One region of the Faecalibacterium sp. OF03-6AC genome, then DNA from elsewhere that is predicted to be linked to it. Evidence: riboswitches for the same ligand, from Rfam matches in the RefSeq annotation. Region 1 holds a riboswitch; each other region holds the start of a gene.
The links. A riboswitch is a leader RNA that binds a small molecule or an ion and turns the genes downstream of it on or off. The one in region 1 is predicted to bind FMN.
Positions count from the first base shown of each region.

Region 2: linked by a shared signal. The riboswitch ahead of DXA66_RS03220 (ECF transporter S component) and the one ahead of DXA66_RS05140 (ECF transporter S component) in region 1 are both predicted to bind FMN.
Region 3: linked by a shared signal. The riboswitch ahead of ribD (bifunctional diaminohydroxyphosphoribosylaminopyrimidine deaminase/5-amino-6-(5-phosphoribosylamino)uracil reductase RibD) and the one ahead of DXA66_RS05140 (ECF transporter S component) in region 1 are both predicted to bind FMN.

Region 1 covers NZ_QUEN01000003.1:216,830-232,538, forward strand. Annotated here, with positions in the region: gene DXA66_RS05080 (uracil-DNA glycosylase family protein) at 1-102, shown strand, start outside; gene DXA66_RS05085 (hypothetical protein) at 173-1,258, shown strand; gene DXA66_RS05090 (ATP-dependent DNA helicase) at 1,419-3,905, shown strand; gene DXA66_RS05095 (ketopantoate reductase family protein) at 3,972-4,943, opposite strand; gene DXA66_RS05100 (heavy-metal-associated domain-containing protein) at 4,979-5,239, opposite strand; gene DXA66_RS05105 (cob(I)yrinic acid a,c-diamide adenosyltransferase) at 5,510-6,025, opposite strand; gene glyA (serine hydroxymethyltransferase) at 6,127-7,380, opposite strand; gene DXA66_RS05115 (5-formyltetrahydrofolate cyclo-ligase) at 7,631-8,203, shown strand; gene DXA66_RS05120 (cyclodeaminase/cyclohydrolase family protein) at 8,194-8,829, shown strand; gene DXA66_RS05125 (bifunctional 5,10-methylenetetrahydrofolate dehydrogenase/5,10-methenyltetrahydrofolate cyclohydrolase) at 8,841-9,695, shown strand; gene DXA66_RS05130 (phospho-N-acetylmuramoyl-pentapeptide-transferase) at 9,803-10,756, opposite strand; gene DXA66_RS05135 (MATE family efflux transporter) at 10,928-12,346, shown strand; gene DXA66_RS05140 (ECF transporter S component) at 12,474-13,073, opposite strand; FMN riboswitch at 13,225-13,344, opposite strand; gene DXA66_RS05145 (mechanosensitive ion channel family protein) at 13,513-14,595, shown strand; gene pta (phosphate acetyltransferase) at 14,834-15,709, opposite strand, start outside.
Region 2 covers NZ_QUEN01000002.1:214,473-221,455, forward strand. Annotated here, with positions in the region: gene DXA66_RS03200 (hypothetical protein) at 144-566, opposite strand; gene DXA66_RS03205 (Sir2 silent information regulator family NAD-dependent deacetylase) at 1,080-1,997, opposite strand; gene DXA66_RS03210 (protein-ADP-ribose hydrolase) at 1,942-2,721, opposite strand; gene DXA66_RS03215 (4Fe-4S binding protein) at 2,724-3,332, opposite strand; gene DXA66_RS03220 (ECF transporter S component) at 3,337-3,954, opposite strand; FMN riboswitch at 4,028-4,145, opposite strand; gene DXA66_RS03225 (pyridoxamine 5'-phosphate oxidase family protein) at 4,161-4,556, opposite strand; gene DXA66_RS03230 (helix-turn-helix domain-containing protein) at 4,777-5,121, shown strand; gene DXA66_RS03235 (DUF6061 family protein) at 5,214-5,468, opposite strand; gene DXA66_RS03240 (YhcG family protein) at 5,949-6,983, opposite strand, start outside.
Region 3 covers NZ_QUEN01000002.1:207,096-213,104, forward strand. Annotated here, with positions in the region: gene DXA66_RS03150 (bile acid:sodium symporter family protein) at 60-1,004, shown strand; gene DXA66_RS03155 (hypothetical protein) at 1,234-1,485, shown strand; FMN riboswitch at 2,041-2,155, shown strand; gene ribD (bifunctional diaminohydroxyphosphoribosylaminopyrimidine deaminase/5-amino-6-(5-phosphoribosylamino)uracil reductase RibD) at 2,306-3,430, shown strand; gene DXA66_RS03170 (riboflavin synthase) at 3,394-4,035, shown strand; gene DXA66_RS03175 (bifunctional 3,4-dihydroxy-2-butanone-4-phosphate synthase/GTP cyclohydrolase II) at 4,048-5,244, shown strand; gene ribE (6,7-dimethyl-8-ribityllumazine synthase) at 5,266-5,742, shown strand; gene DXA66_RS03185 (response regulator transcription factor) at 5,763-6,009, shown strand, end outside.

The sequences.
Region 1 (15,709 bases):
CTGCTGCGCAGCCCGCAGAACAAGCCTGCAGCCTTTGCTGATTTTACTGCCCTGCGGGACAGCATTGAAACGGTGTGCAAACATACCTATCATAAAGACTGAATCATTCCCGCTGCAAGAACCAAACACCTTCCTTTTGCATACTCTAAAACAAAAAGAGAGGTGTTCGATTATGGAAGCTGCACGACATGATTCCATTGATTTCTTTCTGGGTGCCACAACGCCTGCCGGTTTCAAGGGCTATTTTGAACCGCTGCGCCACGAACCCGGTATGCAGATGTACCTGATCAAAAGCGGGCCGGGCTGCGGCAAATCCACCCTGATGAAGCGGCTTGCCCGTGCTGCCGAACAGCGCGGCGAACTGACGCAGCGCATCCACTGTGCCAGCGACCCGGACAGTCTGGACGGCGTGATCCTGCCCGGGCAGCACAGGGCCATCGTGGATGCCACTGCGCCCCATGTGGTGGAGCCGGATGCTCCCGGTGCGGACGAAGTGGTGGTGAGTTTGTACCACACCATCGATGCAGAAAAGCTGCACCAGTGCACCGATGAGGTCAAGGCGCTGTTTGCCCGCAACGCCCTGCTGCGCAGCCGCGCTGCACGATATATTGCATCGGCAGGCAGCCTTTTGCTGGACAGCCGCCGCGCCGAAGCCTGCAGCGCCAATTTTGACAAGGTGCGCCGTTATGTCAAACGGCTGTGCACCCGGGTGATGCCGCGCACGGAAGGCATTGGCAGCGAAGAGCTGCGCCTGCTTTCCGCCGTCACCCCCAAGGGTGAAGTGTTTTATCAGGGCACTGCACAGGCATTGGCGGATAAGTTTATCGTGTTCCGGGATGACTACGGCGCGGTGTCCCGCCTGCTGCTGGAGCTGATCCGCGCCGAAGCCCTGACGCGGGGCTACCACATTATTACCTGTCCATGCGCCATGCACCCGGAGGATAAGATCGACCATATCCTGATCCCGGAGTTGAAGCTTGCCTTCCTGACGGATAATCGCTGGCATCCGGTGCATCTGCCCAGTGTGCAGGCTGTGCGGTGCACCCGCTTCCTTGACAGGGAAAATCTGGCAGCGTACCGGGCACGGCTGCGCTTTAACGAGCGTGCTGCCGCCGAACTGCTGGAACAGGCCAGTGCCCTGATGGCACAGGCCAAGAGCTGCCACGATGAGTTGGAGACCTATTACCGTGCAGCGGTGGATTTTGGCAAAGTGGATGAAGCGGCAGCAGAATGCATGGAGATGTTCGGCCTGAAATAATCAGTTTACTTCGACGAACCGGGAGTTTCTCTGAAGACCGTCCGCTGGGGTGGGACCCTGTTGCCGTGAGGCAATCGGGCGGGCGATGGAATGGCCCGAATCGTGTCTGAAGAGAAATTACCGGTTCGTCAGTGTATCCCAAAAGCGGAGGTGAAATGCTTTGGCAACGGTTCATCTGCCCATCCGGCAGCTGGTGGAATTTCTGCTGCGGACCGGCAGCATTGACAGCCGGTTTACAGGGTTTGACCGTGCACTGGAAGGTGCCCACATCCACCGCAAATTGCAAAAAGCTGCCGGAGACGGCTATCAGGCTGAGGTATTTCTCTCCGTAGAGCGGCAGGCAGAGGACATCACTTTTACCCTTGAGGGCCGGGCTGACGGCATTTTTACCGATGAGACTGGCACGGTAGTCATTGACGAGATCAAGACCACCGCTGTGCCGCCGGAAGAGATTACTGAGGATATGAACCCCTGCCACTGGGCACAGGGCATGGTGTACGGTGCCATTTATGCCACACAGCAAAGCCTGCCGGAACTGAACGTCCGGCTGACTTATTATCAGATAGACACCGATCAGATCATCCGCTTTATCCGCCGCTTTACGCAGCAGGAGCTGGATGAATTTCTTGACAAATTATTGTGCCAGTATGCTCCGTGGGCGCAGCGCCGGATAGAGTGGGATGTAAAGCGTACTCAGAGCCTTGCGGCACTGCAGTTCCCGTTTGCGCAGTACCGGCCCGGACAGCGGGCTATGGCGGGCGAGATCTACCGCGCCTGCCGCGCTGGCAAGACCGCCGACTGCAAGGGCGGTACGCGGCTGTTCTGTCAGGCTCCTACCGGCATTGGCAAGACCATGAGCGCGCTTTTCCCCGCGCTGAAAGCCATGGGCGAAGGCAACGGAGAAAAGCTGTTCTATCTCACGGCCCGCAACACGACCCAGACTGCCGCCGAGGATGCCTTGACCCGGCTGCATACGGCACAGCCAGAGCTTGCCCTGCGCAGTGTGACGCTGACCGCCAAGGAAAAGGTCTGCCTGCATCCGGACGCAGAGGGACATCCCGCCTGCCTGCCGGAGCTTTGTCCCTACGCCAACGGCTACTACGACCGCATCAAGGATGCGCTGACAGCTCTGCTGGACGGTACCGGCAGCTTTGACCGCGCAGCGCTGGCCGGGGCGGCAAAGCGTTTTTCGGTGTGTCCCTTTGAACTGGGGCTAGACCTGAGCGAGTGGTGCGATGTGGTCATTGGGGATTACAATTACCTGTTCGATCCGGTGGTGCACCTGAAGCGGTTCTTTGATTCTTCCGGCGACTGGTTGTTTTTGGTCGATGAAGCACATAATCTGCCCGACAGAGCCAGAGCAATGTATTCTGCACGCTTTTGTAAAAGCAGCCTGACCGAGGCAAAACGCGCATTGGGCAAGGGCAAAAGTGCTTTAAAGACCGCTCTGACCAAAGCAGACAAAGCCCTGCTGGAAGCCCGGAAAGCCTGCATACAGCTTGCACCCCGGCACAGCAGCCAGACCGATGCCGCAGACCCGGCACAGACCAGTCTTTTGCCTGAAAACACTGCCCCCGCACTGGAACTGCCCGAACCGCTGTATGTACAGGACAGTACTGTGTTTTTGCAGGAGCCGCCCTCTGCCCTGCTCAGTTCGCTGCGGGCCGTACAGGCACCTTTGCAGGACTGGCTGGAAGCGAACCCGGATGCCGAAGTACATGCACAGTTGCTGGAGCTTTATTTTGCTGTACAGGACATCACCCGTGCCGCCGAACGATACGACAGCCACTTTGTCACTCAGCTTACCGCGCGCGGCAGAGAGCTTGAATTGCAGCTGCTGTGTCTGGACCCGGCACCTTTTGTGGATGCCAGCCTTGCCGCAGGGCGCAGCGCAGCGCTGTTCAGTGCAACACTGGCTCCGCCCTCGTTCTACCGCAGTGTTCTGGGCTGCAGCGATGCACGTGCCGTCGCACTGGACAATCCCTTCCCGGCTGAAAATCTGGGGCTGTATTGCCTGCCGAATATTTCTACCCGCTACCGCGACCGCGAAGCCAGCGTGCAGGCAGTTTCGGATGCACTGGCCCGGCTGGTGCAGGCCAGAACGGGAAACTACTTTGCCTTTTTCCCAAGCTACGCATATCTGCGGCAGGTACACGAAGATTTTGCAGCACGTTACCCGGGCATTCGCACCCTTGTGCAGGAAAGCCGTCTGGATGATGCCGCTCGGGCTGAATTTCTGGCTCAGTTTGTGCCGGACCCGACCGAAACGCTTCTGGGTTTTGGCGTGATGGGCGGCATCTTTGGTGAGGGAGTTGATCTTGCAGGCAGCCGCCTGATCGGGTGCGCCATTGTGGGTGTGGGCCTGCCGCAGGTAAATCCGCAGCAGGAAATGCTGCGCCGTTATTATGACGCACAGAACGGCTTTGGATTTGATTATGCCTACCGCTATCCCGGCATGAACAAGGTACTGCAGGCCGCAGGGCGCGTGATCCGCACGCCGGAAGACAGAGGTGCGGTGCTTTTGCTGGACGACCGGTTTGCCCAGCAGGAATACATCCGGCTGTTCCCTCCTCACTGGCGGCATATCCGCTATCTGCGCAGCTGCGAAGAACTGGCCGCTGCCCTGCAGGACTTCTGGAATAAATGAGACCCAAACAAAAAGGCACTGCCGCACCCAAAACAGGAGCGGCAGTGCCTTTGCTTCTTTTTTGTTTTATTTTGCTGCTTTCCGGTTCTGCTGCAGGCTATCCCACGAGGGCATTTCATTGCGCAGCTTTTCCCACATGGGCATTGCCGTGCCGGTCTGCCTGCGCAGAGCATCGAACGCTTCGTCCAGATACTTCATTTCGGACACTGCGTGCATGGCGTGATCCGAAACGCACAATCTGCCCAGCGGTGTTTTTGTCATGGTAAACACCATCGCTTCCATCTTACGGCGGGCCGATGTGCCGGGCTGGAAATTATCGGTGTTGTTGGCATCGTTCACCGGGATGCCCGCATCCTTGAGCATCAGGCAGGCTTCATAGGCGGCATCCAGAATGGCGCCGCGCTGCTGCTTGGTGGCCCGGTGCAGATCGCCGTTGCAGGCATAGCACACATAGCACGCCGGCAGAACGAATGCAATGTGGCACTTGAGCCATTCATCCATATCGCCATAGAAGGTCAGCTTGTATTTTGCACCGTCAAAGGCGGTCTTGAGCCGGGTTCGGAAGGTGCCAGAAAGCGGAGTTGTGGCACCGCCCACCGTCATGCCAGCACTGGCGTACACACTGACCACATGGTCGTGTTCACGGCGGCCTGCCGTGCCCTGAAAGCCGAATGCGATCTTATCCGCCGGGCGCTGCATGAATTCCAGCACCTGCTTTGCCTGCGGGTTGTTGCCCACAAACACAAAATACTGGCTCTTGTTGGCCTTGAGCACAGGAAGCACATCCGGCAGCTGGCCCGCCTGCACGACCACAAAGACGAGATCATAATAATCATCCGGGGCAAGAGTGTCCACGGTTTTGATCCGTTCCGTTGTGGTCTTGCGCTGCACCCAGTGGCGGATGACCAAACCCTTCTGGTCGATCATTTCCTTCCACTCTCCACGTGCAAGCAGCGTGACAACGTTCTTTTTGTTCTGCATCAGCACATGGGCCAGCTCGCAGCCCAAAACGCCCGCACCGTAAACCAGAATCCTCATCCAGATACGCCTCCCTTATGTGTGTTAAGGTTTGCTTACTTTTTCAAAAACGAGAAAAAGCCTTTTTTCTCGTAAGGTGCACTGCGTACGCCCTTGACCTCATAGCCGGTTGCATTGATGGCATCCCGCAGCTTCTGCTCGTCCAGCGGCTGTTCCGAGTGGATCACCGTCTGGGCTTTTGCCTGCGAGGACGACACCCTTTTTACCTCCGGGAAGGCCTTGCGCACGGCTTCGTTGACATGGCTCTCGCACATGCCGCACATCATACCCTCTACTTTTACGATCGTTTCAATCATTTTATTCTCCTCCAGATCTTCTGCGCGCATCGGCCCGTTGACGCAGAATCTGTTAGGAAGCGCTAACCGTAGTTTCAAACAAAACGCCGTCGGGAACTGCCCGGCAGCGGTGCGGAGCGGTTCCCTGTTCTGTGGTGGGTCTGCTCAGAAAATGCACGCATGATTTCTTGTCTTCATCATATCACACCAGTGGGCTAAATGCAAGATGAAAAATACCCCATCCCGGTTTTTGCGCTTTTCACTCATGCACCCGGTATCCTGCTGCCGTGGTCAGTATTCAATGCCCTGCCGGGCGGAAATTCCCCTCTGGTAAGGGTGGCGGTGGCACTTCATCTCCGTGGCATAGTCGGCGGCATCCAGCATCCACTGCGGCGCAGCATGGGCAGTAAGCACGCATTCCTGCTCTGCCGGGCGTTCCAGCACAGCCTTTTGCAACAGGGCTTTATCCACCATATCCAGTTCCCATGCGCTGCCTGCTTCGTCCAAAATCAGCAGGTCGGCAGGGTCGGCCATGGCAGCTGTGAGGTTCGCATTCTGCAGCTGGCGGGTGGCTTCCTTTTCCGCTTCGTTCATCTGGAACACGAATTTCTGCCCCGCCTTGCCGCGGTACACCTTTGCACCCAGCTGTTCCAGCAGCGGCACCTCGCCGCTTTTGCCGCCTTTGAGGAACTGCAGGATCACCACCCGCTTTCCGCTGCCCATGGCCCGCAAAGCAAGGCCCATGGCAGCGGTGGTCTTGCCCTTTCCGTCGCCGTAATATAGATGTAACAGCCCTGTACGCTTCATGGTCATTTCTCCTTTTGTCTTTGCGTTTATGGTAACACAAACCCAGCAAAAAAGGAAGAGGAAGCACCCGAAGGCGCTTCCTCTTTCAAACAATGCGATATTTACTGATACAGAGGGAAATCCCGGGTCAGCTTCAGCACACGGTCACTGATCTCGTCCTTCTTCTCGTCGTAGTGCCAGATGCAATCGGCGATGCAGTCGGCGATCACCTTCATCTCGGCCACGCCCATGCCGCGGGTGGTAACAGCCGGGGTGCCCAGACGCACGCCAGAAGTCACGAACGGGCTGCGGGTCTCGCCGGGGACAGTGTTCTTATTGGCGGTGATGTGCACGCTGTCCAGACGTGCTTCCAGCTCCTTGCCGGTGCACTCCTCGTCACGCAGGTCGATCAGCATGAGGTGGTTATCCGTACCGCCGGACACCAGCTTGACACCGCGTGCCTGCAACTCTGCTGCCAGAGCCTGTGCATTCTCCACGATCTTGCGGGCATATTCCTTGAACTCCGGCTTCAGTGCTTCACCAAAACAGACAGCTTTTGCGGCGATCACATGCTCCAGCGGGCCGCCCTGGGTGCCGGGGAACACGGCAGAATTGATGCGCTTTGCAAGAATGGGATTGTTGGTCAGGATCAGACCGCCGCGGGGGCCGCGCAGGGTCTTGTGGGTGGTGGTGGTAACAACATCAGCATACGGCACAGGGCTCTGGTGATAGCCGCCTGCCACCAGACCGGCAATGTGGGCCATATCCACCATCAGATATGCACCATAGCCGTGGGCGATCTCAGCGATCTTCTCAAAATCGATGGCACGGGGATATGCAGACGCACCGGCCACGATCAGCTTGGGGCGCACCTTTTTAACCTGCTTTTCCAGCTCAGCATAGTCGATCACGCCGTCGGCATTGACACCGTAAGAGACAAAGTTATAGTTCTTGCCGGACATGTTTACCGGAGAACCGTGGGTCAGATGGCCGCCCTGAGACAGGTCCATGCCCATGACAGTATCGCCCAGATCCAGCAGAGCAAAATAAACTGCCAGATTGGCCTGTGCACCGGAGTGGGGCTGAACATTGGCATATTTTGCGCCGAACAGCTTGCAGGCACGCTCGATGGCAATGTTCTCCACCTCGTCCACATAGACACAGCCGCCATAGTAGCGCTTGCCGGGCAGGCCCTCGGCGTACTTGTTGGTCAGGATGCTGCCCATTGCGGCCATGACGGCGGGAGAGACGATGTTCTCACTGGCGATCAGTTCAATGTTCTGGCGCTGACGGTTCAGCTCGCGATCCATGGCTGCGGCCAACTCCGGATCAACGGTATTGACCAGACCGATGGTGTCCATCATTTCATTGTACATAATATTCTACCCCTCTCAATTTCCGGAAAAAGCCCCGGATCTCTGGATCTCTTCAAGCCACCCTGCTCCGCGCACGAACCGAATTGCTTTCTTTTATCATAGCAGAAAGCTGTAGAATCTTCAACTTCCATTTTGCCAAAAGGCTTGCTTTTTTCGTCTGAAGTGTTTATTATACTTGTATAAAAATGCAGTGTCGTTTTTGTATATTTTTCAAGTCAGTCAATCTTCAGATGAAGCGAGGTGTTCTCTGGTGACGGTCAGCGAAGCAAAGCAGACCCAGCGCAAAGCGGGCCGTGCCGCACGCAAGGCTCTCGGCCCGGAAGAACGCAAGGCTGCAAATGCCGCTTTGTGCGCATCCCTCTGGCAGCTGGCTGCCGTGCAGAATGCGCAGACCATCCTGCTGTACGCAGCGTTTGGCTTTGAAGCCGACCTTGCTGCCTTTGCCGCCGAAGCAGCAGCTCAGGGCAAAACACTGGCCTATCCGGTGTGCGGCGAGGCGTATTCCCTTACAGCCGCTGTGCCCGGCCCGGACGGCTGGGAGATGGGGCAGTACGGCATCCGCACCCCCATCCTGAGCCGGTCGGAGATTCTGCTGCCGGAAGCGCTGGATCTGGTCCTTGTACCCTGCACGGCTTTTGATGCAGACTGCTTCCGGGTCGGCATGGGCAAGGGTTATTACGACCGGTATCTTCCCCGCTGCAAAAACGCGGTGAAGATCGGCATTGCATTTGAGGCACAGCGGGTGGAACATGCTGCCGTAGACGAGCACGACCAGCGGCTGGATGCCTATGTAACAGAGAGGGGTATTTACAAATGGAAATGACTAAGCTGAGCTGTGAGAAATTTCTCGCAGAGCTGGCCAGCAAAGTCCCCACGCCGGGCGGCGGCGGAACGGCAGCGCTGGTGGGTGCTGCCGGTGTAGCGCTGGGCAATATGGTGGGCAACCTGACCACCGGCAAAAAGAAATATGCCGCCGTGGAAGCAGACATTCAGGCCCTGAACACAAAAGCCGATGCCCTGCGCAAAGAGCTGGAAGCGCTGGTGCAGGCCGATGCCGATGCCTTTGCGCCGCTGGCTGCGGCCTACGGCCTGCCCAAGGACACACCAGAGCAGGCTGCACACAAAGCCGCCGTGCTGGAAAAGGCGCTGGATGCCGCCTGTGCCGTGCCACTTGAGATCATGGAAAAGTGCGCCGAGGGCATTGCTCTGGTGGAAGAATACGCCGCCAAGGGCAGCGTGATGGCCGTCTCGGACGCAGGCTGTGCAGCCGCCCTGTGCAAGGCAGCCTTGCAGGCCGCAAGCCTGAATGTGTTCATCAACACAAAGCTGATGGCAGACCGTGAGCGCGCTGCTGCGTTGGACGCAAAAACAGACAAACTGCTGGATGAATTTGTGTTGCGGGCAGACGCTGTTTTTGCATCCGTGATGAACAAATTGCGAAATAAGTGAGGGAAAGTATTATGGCAACGATTTTGAAGGGCGCACCCGTTGTAGCCGCTATGAACGAACGCAATGCGGCGCTGTGTGAGCAGCTCAAGGCAAAAGGCATCACTCCCACGCTGGCCGTGGTGCGTGTGGGTGAGCGGGAGGACGACCTCTCCTACGAGCGCGGCGTGATCGCCCGCTGCGGCAAGGTGGGCGTGGAGGTAAAGCAGTTTCTTCTGCCCGCCGATGCTTCGCAGGACGATCTGTTGAAGGCGATCGCCGAGGTGAACGCAGAGGATACCATCCACGGATGCCTGCTGTTCCGTCCGCTGCCCAAGCAGTTCAATGACCGCACTGTGCGTGCGGCGCTGGCTCCGGAAAAGGACATTGACGGCATCACGGACGATTCTCTGGCCGGTGTGTTCACTAATACCGATCTCGGCTACGCTCCCTGCACCGCGCAGGCCTGCCTTGAGATCCTGAAGTATTACAACATTCCGCTTTCCGGCAGGCGCGCTGTCGTAGTGGGCCGCAGCCTTGTGGTAGGCAAGCCCGCAGCCATGATGCTGGACCGCGAGAACGCCACCGTGACCATCTGCAATTCCCGCACGCAGAACCTGCCCGCCATCTGCAAGGAAGCAGATGTGGTAGTAGTGGCCATGGGCAAGATGGGTGCCGTGGGTGCCGACTGCCTGCGGGAGGGCCAGACCGTGGTGGATGTGGGCATCCATGTGAACGAAGAGGGCAAGCTGTGCGGTGACGTAAAGTTCAGCGAAGCAGAGCCGGTAGTGGATGCCATCACGCCGGTACCCGGCGGTGTGGGCACTGTGACCACCTCGGTTCTGGTGGGCCATGTCGTGCAGGCTGCAGCCAAAAAGGCCGGGCTGTAACGAATCATCGAACTATAAAATAAAAGACGCTTGATACACTGCTGTATGCTTCCCTGCCGGGAAAACATATTCAGACAAGACCAAGCGTCTTTTTTGATTGCTATATTTTAGCCGCGGACAATGAGCAGCAGCAAAGCCGAAGCCACACACTGCATGATCAGCCAGCGGGCCACCACCTGCTCGTCGCTCCAGCCCTTATTCTTGCGGGCGTGGTCGTGCAGAGGGGTGCGGGTGTTCTTGAGGATGGAAATGTGCAAAAAGCGCTTCAGGCTGATCTTCAGGATGCCCAGACTGCCATCCACGATGAACACGATGGCTGCCAGCAGGAAGGCAAACGGATGGCCGCATTTGAGGGACAGCATTGCGATAAAGAAGCCCATTGCGCGGCTGCCGGCATCGCCCATCAGCAGGCTGGACGGCTTTGCGTTGGACCACAGATAGGCCAGCAGCGCACCCATGAACACAACGCCTGCGGTGCCGTACTCAGCCAGTTCTGTTTTATAGGCCAGCAGGTAGGTGCCGATGGTCACCACTGCAACACTTGCCGAAAGGCCGTCCACGCCGTCGGTGCAGTTGACCACATTGATGCTGGTCCAGATCAGAATAACGATCAGCAGCAGATACACAGCATACGGCAGAGTGAAACTCCACTGCAGGAAATTCACACCGCAGCCGTTGAAGTTGAGGTAGGTCACACCTGCAACGATGGCAATGGCAAAATCAATGATGCCCTTTTTATACTCGTTCCATGCAGTTTCAGCAGCATCGTCAAAGTAGCCGGACAGCATGGATGTAATAAGCAGAATGGTGTAGATGACGTATTCCACCTTGAACGGCAGGAATGCCAGCGATACCAGTGCGATGCACAGCACGAAGATCAGGCCGGAACCACGGGCCTTACCCTTGGAAAGCGCACCGTTCACCGCAAACTCGCGGCCATGGTCGTGCGGAAGCTTATCGTGAAAAACGGAGTCCATCAAAGCCGTGAGGGCAAACGCCAGCAGGAATGCCAGAGCATCGACACCGCGCTGTCCTACGACCGAAAGCAGTGATTCGATCATATTCAAAGTTCCTCTTTCTTTTATGTTTGTGAGAGAAGTGTATCACGCTATCCATAAAAAATCAATCATTCCCGGAGAAAAATCCACGTTTGATTGACTTTCTGCAGCACCGCACTTATAATAGTATATCAGTCTGTCAAAAAAGTTATTGTTTCTATAAAAGGAGAACTCATGTCCATCTCTCTTGAGCAGCTTTCGGCGCAGATGCGCCGGGGCGAACAGGTGCCGCTGCGGCACACCATGCAGGTGGTGCTCACACTGAGCATCCCATCCATCCTGCAGCAGATCGTGGTAACTGCGGTGGAGTACATCGACGCAGCCATGGTGGGGCATATCGGTGCATCTGCTACGGCATCCATTGGCATCGTCAGTTCCAGCACGTGGCTCATGCATGGAATGCTGGCCGGTCTATATATGTCCTTTGCCATTCAGGTGGCACAGTATCTGGGTGCAGACCGGCAGGACGATGCACGCGGTGTATTGCGCCAATCTATGATCTTCAACCTTGTGGTGGGCCTTGCAGCTGCGGCCTTCGGCATTGGCATCAGCCGCTTTCTGCCCGGATGGCTGGGTGCCGACCCTTCCCTGCAGGCGGATGCTTCGGCCTACTTTGCCATCTGGTCGGCTTCCCTGCCCTTTTTGATGATCATGGGAACCTACTCCTCCATGCTGCGTTCCTCCGGCGATGCCCTGACACCGGGCCTTATCAGCGTGCTGACCTGCGTGCTGGATGTGATCTTTAACTTCTGCCTCATCAATCCCACCCGTGAGATGGTGGTGTTTGGCCGCACAATGACCGTCTGGGGCCTTGGCTGGGGGGTACCGGGCGCAGCACTGGGCACCGCCCTTGCTACCACTATCAGCGGTGTGCTGACCCTTGCCATCCTGCTGCTGCGAGACGGCCCGCTGTGCATCCGCAAGCCCGGCTCCTGGCACATTACCAAAGCCTGCCTGCAGAACCTGTGGAAGGTAGGCGCACCGCTGGCCGCAGAGCGTGCAGTTCTTTCCTCGGCGCAGGTGCTGCTCATCCGCATCGTATCCGGCCTTGGCACCACCGCCATTGCTGCCAACAGTCTGGGTGTGAGTGCCGAAAGCCTGTGCTACATGGCAGGCTATGGCATTCAGGATGCATCCCTTGCACTGGTGGGGCAGGCCGTGGGCGCAAACCGTCGGGATATGGCAAAAAACTTTGCCTGGCTGTGCACCGGCATGGGCATGGGCATTATGGCGCTGACCGGCGTTGGCATGTACATTTTTGCGCCAAACCTGATGGGTGTTTTCACCGCAGATGCGGCAGTTATTGCGCTGGGCGCACAGGTGCTGCGCATTGAAGCACTGGCCGAACCGATGTTCGGTGCCAGCATCGTTGCCAGCGGTGCCATGCAGGGTGCCGGAGACAGCACGGGATGCTTTGTGCTGAACCTTGTCAGCATGTGGGGCATCCGGCTCACGCTGGCTTCCCTGCTGGCTCCGCATTTTGGGCTGGTGGGTGTATGGATGGCCATGAGCTTTGAGCTGACCATGCGCGGTGTGCTGTTCCTTGTGCGGCTGGCCCATGGCAGATGGCTGGACAAAGGGGCATTGGCCTGATCGACCGCGGGCGGATATATTTTCCTCTAAATAACAGCTCCCCGGCCGGGAACCGCACTGCGGGACCTGACCGGGGAGTTTTGCTGTGGTTATATGATTTGAGAAGAAGAAAAAAGTGGAGAACAAGTTACTTTCTGCCGTGCAGGATGGGAGACAGCGGCTTGTAGATCAGCATGCACAGCACTGCATCCAGCAGGCCCTTGACCAGCGTGAAGGGCATATTGAAGATGACAAGGCACTTGATGAGGCTGTCTGCAGAAGGCAGGATGGCCTGATACATGCCGAGGATGGCTTCCAGCGGCATGTGGTAGAACTGCACATAGGCCGGATAGGTGATGAAGTAGTTGGACGGTACGCTGAACACAGCCATGGCTGCAGCGCCTGCAATAGCACCGATGATGGCGGTCTTGCGGCTCTTGTGGTGCTTATAGACAGCGCCTGCCACAGCGGAGAAAACCGCACCCAGCATGAAGTTGCACAGCTCGCCCACGCATGCAGTGGAAGTGCCCTTGATAACGATGTGCAGCAGGTTCTTCATAAAGCTGATGACCACACCGTACACCGGGCCGAGAGCAAAGGCACCCAGCAGAGCCGGCAGGTCAGAAAAGTCCATCTTGACGAAGGACGGGATGAGCATCGGAATGGGAAACTCAATGAACATCAGGATAAAGGCCACCGCGCTGAGCATGGCGGCAACAGTAAGATTGTGAGTCGTGCTTTTTTTCATGGTAATGATCCTTCCCGGGGTAAGACACCCCTTACAAAAATTGTTCCGAAAGCTCTTTTCGTATCTTGTTTTTTTGGAACGGGAAGGACAAATAGAAAAGCGCCCTGTTGCAACAAAAACACTGCAACAGGGCGCGTAGACAACGATTTGCCTGCCGTTTCTTGCATCCGGACTATACCGTTGGTCCCGGAGTTGCACCGGGTCAGCACCCTTGCGGGTGGTCGCGGACTTTACCGCCAGTGGGGAATCTCACCCCGCCCTGAAACGAACTTTCTGGCACAAAGTATAGCGTGGCAGGCACAGCTTGTCAAGAGGGCATCTTAAAATTTGTGCAAAAAATGTCAAAGTAATTCTTTCAAGCTCCCTTCTCTGTAAGCTCTTGCCCGGGTGGGTGCGGTATGGTATCATAGATGGGTCGTATAAAATTCAGGAGGTTATCATGATCTTTTCTATTCGTGATCTTTCGTTTGAGTTTGGCTCTGTACTGCTGGAGGGCTGGTTTGCACTGGCTGCGCGCGCAGGGTGCGCGCTGCTCATTCTGCTTGCCGCATGGCTGGTACGCCGCTGGCTGAGCAAAAGGGGCATTCCGGCACTGCTGGCCCGCAAGTGGTACTTTAACGGCACTCCCATCCTGCTGCGCAGCTTTGCGGTACCCATCCAGCGCATGTGCACTGCGGTTGGCGTATATCTGGCGGCAGCTTCCCTGCCCTGGGCCATTCCCGGCATTGCCAGACTGCTGTTGGTCTGCTTCCGCCTTGTCATGACCCTGCTGGTCTGCGAAGGCCTGTATGCGGCATCGGATCTGGCCGCCCTGCTGCTGGCTTCCTGCAGCCCGGAGATCCGCTCCAACAAAACACTCTGCTCTTTGCTGGACACCGCCTACAAGGTGCTGGTGATCGTGCTGTGCGTGGCAGCGTTGGCACAAGAAGTGGGCTTTCCCATCGGCAGCATTGTCGCCGGTGCCGGTCTGGTTGGTCTGACCATCTCGCTGGCCGCACAGGAAAGCGCCAGCAACCTGTTTTCCGGCATCGTGATTCTGCTGGACAAGCCCTTCTCGGTGGGCGACTGGATCACTGTGGGCGATGTGGAAGGCGAAGTGATCGACATCAACTTCCGTTCCACCCGCATCCGCTCGCTGGATAAAACCATCAATGTGGTGACGAACAGTAAGATCTGCTCTTCCACCGTGCAGAACGCCGCCCTGCGCACCATGCGGCCCTACAAGTTCAATCTGGGTGTCACCTATGGCACCACCCGCCCAAAGCTGGAACAGCTGATGAAAGACTTGCAGACCATGCTGGACGCAAGCCCTTACACCAACAAGGGTACCAACATCGTACAGCTTGCAAACTTTGGCGATTCCAGCATCAACATTCTGGTCTCCGCCTACCTGCTGACTAACGCCTACGCGGAATTTTTGCAGATGCAGAACGACCTGAACCTGAACATTATGGACATCATGCAGGCCGACGGTGTGGATTTTGCGTTCCCCTCCACCAGCGTGTATATCGAAAAGAACTGAGCAAACCTGTAAAGGGGCTGTTGCAAAATAGCGCCAATGAAAAGCGGAAAGCAAAAATCTCATCTTTTTCCCTCAAAAAGAGTAGAATTTTTCGGAACTGAAAATGCAAAAAGCTGAGCACCTGCTTTTTCACAGATGTTCAGCTTTGCTATACTCATTTTTTGAAATCTGCCTTTGAAGCCTCAACATTCTGCCCGTTTTGTACGGTGAATGCGGCGGCTATTTTCAATCAGTCAGCTCAAGACTGGCAGGCAGTGATCAGGCTCATTTTGTAGACCTCGTCGGCGTTGCAGCCACGGGACAGATCGTTGATGGGAGCGTTCAGACCCTGCAGGATGGGGCCGTAAGCTGCATAACCGCCCAGACGCTGAGCGATCTTATAGCCGATGTTGCCGGCCTCGATGCAGGGGAAGATGAAGGTGTTGGCCTGACCAGCCACCTTGCTGCCCTTGCACTTGACCTGTGCAACTTCGGGAGCAACGGCAGCGTCAAACTGCAGCTCACCGTCCACAGCCAACTCGGGATCCATTTCCTGAGCCTTGATCACAGCGTCATGGCTCAAAGCAACGGTGCCGCCCTTGCCGGAGCCCTTGGTGGAGAAGCTCAGCACAGCAACCTTCGGATCGATGCCGAACAACTTTGCGGTCTTAGCGGTCTCAATAGCAACCTCAGCAAGCTTTGCAGAAGCGGCGATCTTGACCTCGCCGGTAGCCTTATCAACGGTATCGGTATAGTCGATGTTAACAGCGCAGTCGCCCATGGCAATGCGCTTCAGGCCCTCTTCACCGCAGTCACGGTCCAGAATGAAGCAGGAGCTGACCAGATGTGCGCCCTTCTTGGTCTTGACCAGCTGCAGAGCGGGACGAATGGTGTCGGCAGTGGAGTAAGTAGCGCCGCCCAGCAGGCAATCAGCCTTGCCCATCTTCACCAGCATGGTGCCGAAGTAGTTGGACTTCTTCAGCAAAGCGGTGCACTCCTCAGCGGTCTGCTTGCCCTTGCGCAGCTCCACCATGGTGTTGACCATCTCATCGAAACCGGCATAGTTCTCGGGGTCGATGATCTCGGCAGCGGAAATATCAAAGTTACCGGCGGCAGCAGCAGCCTTGCACTCAGC
Region 2 (6,983 bases), on a different contig from region 1:
CATATCACTGGGGCAAAGGACTACGTCCTCTGCACTCCTGCTCCGGGCAAGCTGGCGGTCAAAGATTTGCGAATCCCTGCCCACCAACTTGTCCGGCTTTTTCAGTTGGCCAAAATGACCAACTGATTTCGTTACGGGTAAAATCAAGTGCCGGGTGGCGGCACCTGATTTTCAACAGACCTTGCAGTGTTACGGAAAACGATGTGCTCATTTTGAGCACTTGCAGCATCTGTAACACGTTTTCGATAGACTTTTTGCCGACAGGCATTGCTGCAATAGCGGGCATCTGCACGTTTGGGTGTGAATTTTTCACCGCAGCACTGGCATACTAAATCCTGACGGCGCATTTGGCGGTATTCCCGCTGCCGCCGATTGTTGGCCTGATTGCCGCACCAGTAGCTGTGACAGTATTTCTTGGTGTAGATGGTGGTGTAGAACACCCGACCGCAGCCGCCGCAGATAAGTTTGCGGACGGCGTATCCTCCGGCGGTAAAACCCGTTTCCTCATACGATTCTTTCAAATAATCCTGATTGTTCTGCTCCCATTTTTCGTTTGTCATATACATGGAGATGACCCTCCTTTCACTGGCGTTACAGAAAAACAATGTGGTCAATTTGACCACATTGTTTTCTGGTAACTGAGGAATCAACGTTTAGCCGTTCTCCCCACATGGTTTTCCTGCCCCCTCTCGGCGGCGTTTTCCGGCTCTCCCTCGTGAGGGGTCATCGCCGGGTATCCCATGCAGACGGTCATGCGGTTGTCAAGGTTCGGTGCTGGATTTGGCAATAAAAAATCGCCACACAACAACCTGAACCTGACCATCCCTTCCGGGGGGGCCTTGGTTCGGGTTCGTTATGTAGCGATAAGAAAGTTAAAAACTTGCCCCGGCCCCTTCGGGAGCCGAGCTGGAACTCTAAGTAAATATGTTATATTAAATTGTTGGGATAGATTACCACAAAAATCGAGCTTTGTCAACAAAAAAATCCGAGAATACGTTACTTTCGGCAGAATGCAAGAAAATGCATCAAAAACTTTGGCAAAAAGAGAGAGGGCTGGACGATGCCAGCCCTCTTGTGGGTCACAATTGCGCTATAATAGCGCCAATATCTGCATGAATGCAGACAGACTGCCGCTCGATCTCCGGCGGGCAAATGGCCTGTCCCTGATTGATGCAGGCGTAGAATGCATTTGGATTTTTAGCGGTCATCCGCCAGAACGGATACTTGATGATGACCGGGGTGTTGTAGCCAACACCCAATTCCAGAAAGAGGATGTGCTGCCCCTCGTGACGGCGCAGAAATTCACGGTATCGCTCTGCCGCACGGTGCCAGCCTTCGTCCTCTACAAAGGTATCGTCTGCACGCAGGTTCATGCTCATGGGTCTGCCGCAATGCGGACAATGTGGCACAAGCTCGGACGGAATATAAGTTTTCAGGATGGTATTCTTCGGCACGGTCAGCTGACCATCCGGTGCAATGATATACCCTTGCGCTTCTACCATCTGCCGGATAAGCTTATCATTGTCATACGTTTCCTGACAGCAGGGCACACTGCATTGGAACAGACCGTAATCACCCTGTGTATAGAACAACCGTTTTTTGTCGAACCCTGCTTTCTGAAAACAGTGGTCTACGTTGGTGGTCAGTACAAAGTAGTCCTTGTCTTTCACAAGAGAAAACAGACCTTGATACACCGGCTTGGGTGCATCCTGATAGCGGTTGATGTAAATATAGCGGCTCCAGTATGCCCAGTATTCCTCCATGGTGGGGTAGGGGTAAAAGCCACCGGAGTACATATCCGTAAATCCGTACTTGCTGGCAAAATCGGAGAAATATTCCCGGAACCGCTCCCCGTCATAGGTGAAACCTGCCGAGGTGGAAAGCCCAGCACCTGCACCAATGATCACTGCATCAGCATGGCTCAGGACCTGCCGCAGCGTATCAATCGGTTCGGAGCAGTCGTTCGTAGATTTTTTTGTCCATATCTTTGAAAACATTGAAGATCACCTTCTTGATGCTTGTGGGTGTTTGCAGGAACTCTTTCACAGTCTGCACCGCAATCTCTGCTGCAAGCTGGTTGGGAAAGTGAAACTCTCCCGTGGAAATGCAGCAGAACGCTACGCTTTCCAGCCCGTTCTCTGCCGCCAGCTCCAGACAGGAGCGATAACAGGAAGCCAGCAGTTCTTTGTCCTCTTTGGTCACTCGCCTGTTGATGATCGGGCCAACCGTATGCAGCACATAGCGGCAGGGCAGATTAAATGCGGCCGTGATCTTTGCCTGTCCGGTGGGCTCCGGGTGTCCCTGCCTGTCCATGATTTCCGCACAGGCAAGACGAAGCTGCACCCCGGCATAGGTGTGGATGGCGTTGTCGATACAGCCGTGGTTCGGGCAGTAGCAGCCGGTCATGCCGCTGTTGGCGGCGTTGACAATGGCATCGCATTTCAGGGTGGTAATGTCCCCCTGCCAGAGGTACAGCCCCGGCTGCAGGGGCGTCAGGTCAGCCGCATCGGTGATGCCTTTTGCGGCGATTTCCTCTTGCAGGTACGCATCCTGTATTTGCAGAAAGTCTGTGCCGATACGCCGTGGTTCACGGATATTCAGCAAGCCCCGCAGAAGCTGCCACTGGGTGTCTGCGTCTGCCGGTATCCGCAGTCCCCGATACTCCGGGTGTTCTTTCAAAAGCACCCTAATGAGGCTCATTCGCCGCTCACTCTGGTTCATAGTCAAACCCTCTTTTCGATTGTCTGCTTAGGGCAGGCTTCCGCACACCGCCCGCAGTGGAGACAGTGGTGCTGGTCAATGACCACCGGCTTCTTGGTAATGTCGATGCACTTCTGCGGACAGACAGAGTAGCACAGCTTACAGCCGATGCAGCTTTTGCCTACATAGTAACCCGGTGCTTCCTGTGTTGCTTTGCCAATGGTGAAGCTGTCCCGGACAATGTGCGCCGGAACACTGATGTCAAAATATTCGCCGTCCGCCTCATACAGGCAGAACACCTCTAGGGCACTGCGGGTATCGCCGGGATAGATGGACTGCATATAGGTGTTTTTCTTGAAAATCTCATCTAGTTTCTCGTTGCCGATATTTTTGATTTTTCCGCGCAGAGAAATCGAGACTTTTTCTCTGGTGGCGGACAGAGCAATGTAGCCCTGCGCCATGAGCTGGGTATAGAATGCTTTGCCCCTTGCAGTAAGGAAATACACCCCTTGTTTGTCATAGAGCATCATGTCGATCACACGGGTCTGGGGATGACCGTCTGCTCCGATGGTGGCAATGGTGGTGGAGTGGATACCTTCCACCAGCAGCTTCAAATAATCTTGCTTCGTCATAACATCAACGACCTTTCAGGACCGGCGCAAGCCGCTTGTACATCAGCATTGTCACGCTGCCAATGATAAGCCCTTTCAGAATATTGAAGGGTAAGGCGTTGAACAGTACGATGTCCAGCTTCGTGTGGATGAAGGGCAGGAATGTGCCGAAAGAGGCGATGAGTTGATCCAACGGCATAAAGGCTTCAAACAGAGGAAGCAGGATGAAGTAGTTCGCCAGTGCGGCGGCAATACCCATCACAAAGCTGGCGGTGACACAGGCAATCCATGCTGTTTTCTTGGTTTTGTGGCGTTTATAAATAGCTCCGGCAGCGACCACATAGGAAGCACCCATCAGAAAGTTGGCAATCTCTCCGATGCCTCCCGTGGAGGTGGTCATAAGTTGCAATGTGTTTTTGACAAGTTCAATGAGCAGACCGGAGAGAGGCCCGAAGGCAAATGCACCGATGAGTGCCGGAAAATCGGACAGATCCATCCTTGCAAAGGACGGAGACAGCGGCACAGGAAATTCCACAAAAGCAAGCACATATGCCATTGCAGAAAGCAGTGCGGTCATGGTGATGGTTCGGATATTGAGGGCGGCAGCTTTTTTCGACTGCTGCAGGATGATAGTGCGGTTCATAATGCTCCATTGAGAGGATATGTTTGGATTTGAAACAGCCCCACAGGACGGGTTTTCCTGCGGGGCTACTTCCTCATATCTTCTTTCATCCGGACTATACCGTCGGTTGCGGAGTTTCACCGCATCGGGCGCTTTTGCGCTTCGCAGACTTTACTGCCGATCAGGAATTTCACCTCGCCCCGAAGATGTTGAATTGAGAATGCTATTTAGAACTCGTAGGGAGGGTTGCCGGAGAAGTCTGCAATGATGCCGTGGGCATCCTCCAGATAGAACACCTCAAAGATGGGGTTGGCAGCCTCGCCGTACTGGCTCTTCACGATGGGGTTTGCGATGCACATCTCCTTGGCGGTCATGTTGTTTTCAAACACAGCCTTGCCATGCAGACGGATCCATGCGTACTCCGGGCTGGAAACGGAGATCTCGATATTGGGGTTTGCCTGCAGGTCCTTGTAAACATCCTTCTGGTTGTTGGTGCAGAACCACAGCTTGCCGTCCAGCTCACCGGCAAACATGAAGGGACGGCACTTGGCCTTGCCGTCACGGCCTACGGTGGCCAGATACTGCACTGGGTTTGCGTTCAGAAATTCTACGACTTTATTCATGGGATGTACCTCCATACATTGTTTTTTCTGACAGCTTTATTGTAATGTGCTTTGTGCGGCTTGTGAAGTACGCACAATATTGTGGTGTAGTTACCAAAAAGATACCATTGCGATGCTGCTTGCTTTTTTTGCTGTTGAAAGCTATAATGATGCCATAAAGCGGTTTGTGGTATCCGTGCATCCGGCACGATGACCACTTGAAATTCCCTTGGAGGTAATTATGGAAAAGGAAATCCTCAAAGAACTCCCGGCCTGCCCGGTGGAGACCACCCTGACCCTCATCAGCGATAAATGGAAGGTGCTGATCCTCCGGGATCTGATGCCGGGCACAAAGCGTTTTGGAGAACTGAAAAAGTCCATCGGCCATGTGACCCAGAAGGTTTTGACCGCTCAGCTGCGGCAGATGGAGGAAAGCGGATTGCTGACCCGGAAGGTCTATGCTGAAGTGCCGCCCCGGGTGGAATATACTCTGACCGAATTGGGATATAGTTTGAAACCGGTTCTGGATGCCATGCGGGCATGGGGCGAAGGGTATAAAAACAGGCTGGAAGGGAAGGCGGAATAAGCGTATTTGCTTGCACAGTTGTGATATGCATAAAACAGAAACAACTGCTAACCCGTATCAAAAGAAATACGAATCAGCAGTTGTTTGGTTCATTAGACTTGATCTTTTGGTCTGCCATGCTCACATCCCAGTGACAGATAGTGCGCAATCTTCCCACTCAGTACAAGCTGTGCATACTCCAACGGCTTATTGTACAGCAGCCAGTCCAGCTCTGCCCTCTGTGCTGGGGTATTGCCGTACTCGTCCTCGATGACGATGCAGTCGATGGCAATGGCAGAGCCGTCTGCAAACCGGGCTTCTACCCGGTTGGTGTCCATGTTGTAGCGGCAAGAAAGCAGTTTGTTCATAAGAAAAACTCCATGTTCTTCGCGTTTGCTTCTTCTGCGGTGAAAAGTTCCGGCTGTCCGTTTGCAGATCCATGAATTCGCTTTGTGATGCAGCCCTTTGCAGGTCTGCACCCGCCTACCACACAGCCGTTTCTACTGCCAAACCGGAACAACGCTCTTTTTGCTCTGCACAAAATCCTACATCATTTGGCGTAAAATTGGCGTATGGCGTGAAAATCGCTGGAAATTATCGCAAACAAAAAGCCTGAAACTTCTCGTAACATCAAGAAGTTTCAGGCTTTATTGGTTGCAAATTGGAAATTTACTGCTCAATCGGCTTCATCGTGGGGAGCTTGACTGGTGGTGATTTATAGCTGTTTACAAGTGTTCATAAGCCTTTATTTGTGCAAGATAAAAAGGTCTTATTTTTCGCAACTCTACGCAACTGTTTACAGCTATTCTCAAATTGGTGGTAAGTCAGTGGTAAGGCTGGTGGTAAACTTATTCGTCCTCGTGAGAGTGCCAACGCTTCAGGACTTCTTCCACCTGCCTAATAAGCTGCTCCTTGTTCGGCATATATAAGACGTACCGGGATGCAAAAATCTGATTCGACAAACCGCCCAGCGCATACTCGGCTGCTACGCTGTCCTTGTCAGTGCAGAGGATGATGCCGATAGGAGGATTATCTTCCGGGTCGTTGACCTCTGCGGCGTAGTAGTTCAGATACATATTGATTTGTCCGGCGGCTTCGGGCGTGAGCTTGGTGGTTTTCAACTCGATCAGCACATAGGCGTGTAAAATCTTATTGTAGAACACCATATCCACATAGTAGTGGGTGTTGTTCACTGTGACACGCTGCTGTGTGCCGACAAACATAAAGCCCCGGCCAAGTTCCAGCAAGAAATCTTCGATTTGTCGCACCAGTGCTGCTTCCAAATCGCTTTCAAGGAACGGCTTTTCTTCCGGCAGCCCCAAAAACTCGAATACATACGGGTCTTTGATGATGTCCTCCGGCTTTGTGTAGTCCACACCTTTTTCAGCCAATGCTAAAACTTGTTCCTTGTTGGCATCCCCACGAGACAAGAGCAACCGTTCAAACAGGGAACTTTCCATCTGGCGTCTTAATTCACGGACAGACCAGCCAGAATTGACCGCTTCTTTTTCGTAGAAGCTGCGCTTCTCCTTATCGGAAATGGATAACAGCTCACAGTAGTGCGACCAACTCAATTTTCCAGACACTGTCTGGAAAATTGGATAGCTGAGATAGAACTGCCGCATATTGTAAACATTCGAGCGCGAAAAGCCCTTGCCAAGCTCCTTTGTCAACGCCCTGGAAAGCTGCGATAAGGTCTTTTCACCATATGCAGCACGGATGCTGTCATTTTGTTCACAACGAACAACGACCTCACCAATCTTCCAATAAGTTGACAGCAGTTCCTGATTGACTTGCTGTGCTACATTTTTACGGGAAGCTTCCAGCAGAGAACGAATCTCACTCACTGCCGGAACAAGAACCTGTGCTACTGGGGCTGCAGA
Region 3 (6,009 bases), on a different contig from region 1:
GTTTTATTTTGCGGATGCTTTTGTCCCAAAGCATGTCAGAAGGAAAAGGAGAAACAACTATGAAAACACTGGAAAAAGTAAGCGACTTTGTGGGCAAGTACATGGCCGCCATCGTTATTGTGGTGGCCGCGGGTGCCCTGTTCTTCCCCGGCCCGTTCAGCGTGGTAAAGACGGCGTGGGTCAATAACCTGCTGGGCATCGTGATGTTCGGTATGGGCCTTACCCTGAAGCCGGAGGACTTCAAGGTGGTGTTCAGCCGCCCGAAGGATGTGATCGTGGGCTGCGTTGCACAGTTCACCCTCATGCCGTTTCTGGCATGGGCGCTCACGCAGGTGTTCCACCTGCCCACCGAGCTGGCCATTGGCGTGATCCTGGTTGGCACCTGCCCCGGCGGCACCTCTTCCAACGTGATGACCTACCTTTCCAAGGGCGACGTTGCACTGTCCGTTGGCATGACCGCTGTTTCCACCGTGCTGGCTCCGCTCCTCACCCCGCTGCTCACCCTGCTGTACGCTGGCCAGCGTGTTGACGTGAACCCCGTGAGCATGTTCATGTCCATCGTCAAGGTGGTGCTGGTGCCCATCGCACTGGGCTTTGTGGTCAATCACTTCTTCCATAAGTTCACCGAGGAAGCCGTCCGTGTGCTGCCTCTGGTCTCCACTACTGCTATCGTGCTGATCATCTGCGCCGTGGTCTCCGCCAACAGCGCCAAGATCATGACCAGCGGTCTGCTGATCCTTGTGGTGGTTATCCTGCACAATGTGCTGGGCTATCTCACCGGCTTTGGCGTGGGCAAGCTGCTCAAGCTGGACTCCACCAAGTGCCGCGCGATCTCCATCGAGGTGGGCATGCAGAACTCCGGCCTTGCAACCAGTCTGGCCGCCGCACACTTTGCACAGTATCCGCTGGCTACCATCCCCGGCGCTGTGTTCTCCGTGTGGCATAACATTTCCGGTGCGATCCTCGCCAACTTCTTTGCCCGCACAGCAGAGAAGAAGGATTGATCTTTCATAACACAACAAAGCCCCCGGCAGGCGCAAACCTGCCGGGGGCTTTGCTGTGCCTGCGGGCCGGGCAACTGCAACAGAACCGGCACAAATCATGCTTTTCACGCTGCTTTTAGGGCGATTCACGCAGGTTTGCTTCCAAAATGCGGTAAAGTGTGGGATAATCAAGGTACTGTAATACATACCCCCCCCGTAAAAATGCGAGGGGAAAAAAGGAGGTTGTACCATGAAACAAGGCAAACTTATCCGGCGTGCAGTATCGGTGGCGCTGGCCGGATGCATGATGTTCACCCTTTCCGCCCCGGCTCTGGCCGCAAGCACCGATGACCTGCTCCAGCAGAGCACCGCCGCCAAAAGCGCGGTGAGCGTGCTGGACGCGGAAAATGGTGACACAGTTGACTACGGTATTACAATTACAATCTATGGCAAGGGTACGGAAAAACAATGTGGTCAATTTGACCACATTGTTTTCTGGTAACTGAGGAATCAACGTTTAGCCGTTCTCCCTGCATGGATTTCCTGCCCCCTTCCGGCGGCGTTTTCCGGCTCTCCCACTTGGGGGCCATCGCCGGGTATCCCATGCAGACGGTCATGCTGTTTTCAAGGTCCAACGGGCAAAACGGCAACAAAAAAGCCGTCACAAAAACAGACCAGCCCCGCCTTCGCTTTTTCTGGAAGGTCATGCTAGTCGGTTATGTAACGGCTGAAAGCCAAGATGTTCAGCCCCGCAGGGCCTGAACGAATATGTAAAAATATGTTATATTCAATTGTTGGGATAGATTACCACAAAAATCGAGCCGTGTCAACAAAAAGTTTTGAGAATACGTCACTTTCGGCAGTGTGCAAGAAAAAACAATGAAAACTTTGGAAAAAAGAGAGAGGGCTGGACAGTGCCAGCCCTCTTGACAAGGCAACAACAGCCAAAAAGTTTCATTCCCACCCTCAAACCATCTTCATCCCGGTTTCGTCCCGGTTTGCAGAATGCCCTTGCAATCCGAAAGGAGCCGTGCTATAATGCCGCTGTAATTGAATCATAAATCTTCAGGGCAGGGTGTGATTCCCTACCGGTGGTACAGCCCACGAGCCGTAAGGCATGATTCGGTGAAACTCCGAAGCCGACAGTACAGTCTGGATGAAAGAAGATACCAAGCGCAGAGCCCGCACGGTTCTGTGCTTGTGGAGGCTGCTCTGGGATGCGTTTGCATTCTGGAGCTTTCTTTTTGCACAAGAGTCCCTTGTGTCTTTTCGGCTTGCCCTGAACGTTTTTGTTCAGGGCTTTTTCTTTTGGAGGCGACACGATGAACGACAAAGAGTATATGCGTCTGGCTTTGCAGCTTGCAAAAAAGGGTTGCGGATGGACATCTCCCAACCCGATGGTGGGTGCCGTGGTCGTAAAAGAAGGCAGGACCATCGGACAGGGCTGGCACCAGAGATACGGTCAGGCTCATGCGGAGCGCAATGCGCTGGCATCCTGCACCGAAGATCCGCAGGGAGCGACCCTGTATGTGACATTGGAGCCGTGCTGCCATTACGGAAAGCAGCCGCCCTGCGTGGATGCGATTCTGGACGCGGGCATTCACCGGGTGGTCGTGGGTTCTGCTGACCCGAATCCGCTGGTGGCCGGGAAAGGAATTGCGTTCCTGCGTGCACATGGCATAGATGTGACCGAAAATGTTCTGCAAGGGGAATGCGATGCGCTGAACAAGGTGTTCTTCCACTATATCACCACAAAACGCCCCTTTGTTTCCATAAAATACGCCATGACGATGGACGGAAAAATCGCCACATACACAGGCGCTTCCAAATGGATCACCGGGGAAATTGCCCGGAATCATGTTCAACGGCAGCGGCACCGATTCCGCGGCATTATGGTGGGAGTCGGAACCATTCTGGCAGATGACCCGCTGCTGACCTGTCGGATAGAGGGTGGCCGCGACCCCGTGCGGATCATCTGCGACACGCATTTGCGGACACCGCTGCAATCACAGGTGGTCACAACCGCCAAACAGGTTCCCACCATTCTTGCAACCTGCTGTGGTGACCCGGAAAAACAGGCGGCATATCAACAGGCCGGGTGCCGGGTCCTTTGTCTGGAAGAACGATGTGGTCATGTAAATCTTCCGCAGCTGATGGAGCGGCTGGGACAAGAGCAGATCGACAGCATTCTGCTGGAAGGCGGTGGGACCTTGAACTGGTCTGCACTGGAAAGCGGCCTCGTGCAGCAGGTGCAGGCTTACATTGCCCCGAAGCTGTTTGGGGGGAGAGATACCAAAACGCCCATTGAGGGCGCAGGTGTCTCGTTCCCGGATGCAGCATTCCAGCTGAAAAATAGCCGGTTGGAACGTCTGGGCGAGGATCTCCTGATTGAAAGTGAGGTGGAGTATCCGTGTTCACCGGAATCGTGGAGGAAGTCGGCACAATAAGATCTATCGAACGGGGACAGCATTCCGCAGTGCTGACTGTTCGTGCAAAAACCGTTCTGGAAGAAACCAGGATCGGTGACAGCATCGCCGTCAACGGCATCTGTCTGACCGTCAGGCAGCTCTTTCCGGATGGCTTTGCTGCAGATGTCATGCACGAAACCTTGAACCGATCTGCGCTTGCACAGCTCAGCGTTGGAAGTGCGGTCAATCTGGAACGTGCCATGCCTGCCAATGGACGTTTTGGCGGACACATCGTAGCAGGCCATGTGGATGGGATCGGACGCATTGCCAACATCCGAAAGGACGATACCGCTGTCTGGTACACCATTCATGCGGATCCCGCGATCCTTCGCTATGTCGTCGAAAAGGGTTCCATCACGGTGGATGGCATAAGCCTGACCGTGGCTGCGGTGGAGCCTACGGACTTTTCCGTGTCCACGGTACCGCACACCGTCCGTCAGACGAACCTGAACCAACGGCACAAAGGGGATTTTGTCAATTTGGAAACCGATGTTATCGGAAAATATATCGAGAAGCTGCTTCCATCAGAAGCACCAAAGCAAAACACGCTCACAAAAGAAATGCTGCTGCGCTGCGGCTTTTAAGGAGAGTTTACGATGAACTTCAATACCATTCCCGAAGCTTTGCAAGACCTGAAACAAGGAAAAATCATTCTGGTAACGGATGACCCCGACCGTGAAAACGAGGGGGACTTCATCTGTGCTGCCGAATTTGCCACCACCGAAAACATCAACTTTATGGCGACCCACGGCAAGGGTCTGATCTGTATGCCGATGTCCGAGGCTTTCGTCCAGAAGCTGCAATTTCCGCAGATGGTGCAGCATAACACCGACAACCATGAAACGGCATTTACGGTGTCCATCGACCACGTTTCTACTTCTACGGGCATTTCTGCCGCAGAGCGTTCCATTACGGCGATGGCTTGTGTGGACGATCACGCAAAAGCAGAAGATTTCCGCAGACCGGGCCATATGTTCCCCCTTCTGGCAAAAAAGAACGGTGTGTTGGAGCGCAACGGTCACACGGAAGCAACCGTTGACCTGTGCCGTCTGGCAGGGCTGAAAGAATGCGGCCTGTGCTGCGAGATCATGCGGGAGGATGGCACGATGATGCGCACCGCTGAACTGGCAAAGCTGGCAGAGCGTTTCCAGATCAAATTCATCACCATCCGTGATTTACAGGAGTACCGCAAGTGTCACGATAAACTGGTCGATCAGGTGACGGCAGTGAACCTGCCCACCAAGTATGGCACCTTCAGAGCTTATGGTTTTGTGAGCCGCCTGAACGGAGAGCATCACATTGCACTGGTAAAAGGTGACATTGGCGATGGAAAGGATATTCTGTGCCGCGTCCACTCGGAATGCCTGACAGGAGATACATTTGGCTCTTTGCGTTGTGACTGCGGCCAGCAGCTGGCCGCTGCCATGACGCAGATCGAAAAAGAAGGCCGGGGTATCCTGCTCTATATGCGGCAGGAAGGCCGGGGCATCGGTCTGATCAACAAACTTCGTGCCTATGAACTTCAGGAGCAGGGCATGGATACGCTGGAAGCCAATCTCGCTCTGGGGTTCCATGGAGATGAACGGGAGTATTATCTCGGCGCACAGATCCTCCGGGAACTTGGCGTAAAAAGCCTGCGCCTGCTTACCAATAACCCAGACAAAGTATATCAGCTCTCCGAGTTTGGGCTGGAGATCTCCGAGCGCGTACCCATTCAGATGACGGCGACCCCGTATGACCTGTTTTACCTGAAAACGAAGCAGGCACGGATGGGACATCTTCTGGAATATTAACAACGAAAGAGGTATTTAAAAATGAAAACATTTGAAGGCAAGCTGGTTTCTCAGAACATCAAGGTCGGTATCGTAGCTGCCCGCTTCAACGAATTTATCACGTCCAAACTTCTGAGCGGAGCAATGGATGGTCTGTTCCGGCACGATGTGCAGGACGCTGATGTTAATGTTGCATGGGTTCCGGGTGCTTTTGAGATCCCACTGGTTGCCTCTAAAATGGCAAAAAGCGGAAAGTATGATGCTGTGATCTGCCTTGGTGCAGTGATTCGCGGTTCTACCAGCCATTACGACTATGTGTGCAATGAGGTTTCCAAAGGCATTGCCACGGTCTCGCTGGAAAGCGGGGTTCCCGTCCTCTTTGGTGTTCTGACCACCGAAAACATCGAGCAGGCCATCGAGAGGGCAGGCACCAAAGCAGGTAATAAAGGCTATGACTGCGCAGTCAGTGCCATCGAGATGGTAAACCTGCTCCGGGAAATGGATACCGCCGCAGAGTAAAATACACGCAGGAGTTTGCCATGATCGTTATAAAAACCCGACAGCCTGACCCGGAATTGGAGCAGAAGATCCGGATGCTTCTGGAACGAGAGCACATCGAGGCAGAGCAAATATCCATTGATTCATGGGAGAAGTTGGTTCTTCCGGGGCTTACACTGGATGGAACAACCCACGAAGTGTCGTGCAACGGCAGAAAAGTCTCCCTTACACGACTGGAGTTCGATTTGCTGCTGATGCTTGCCTCTCACGAAAGACAAATCTTTTCAA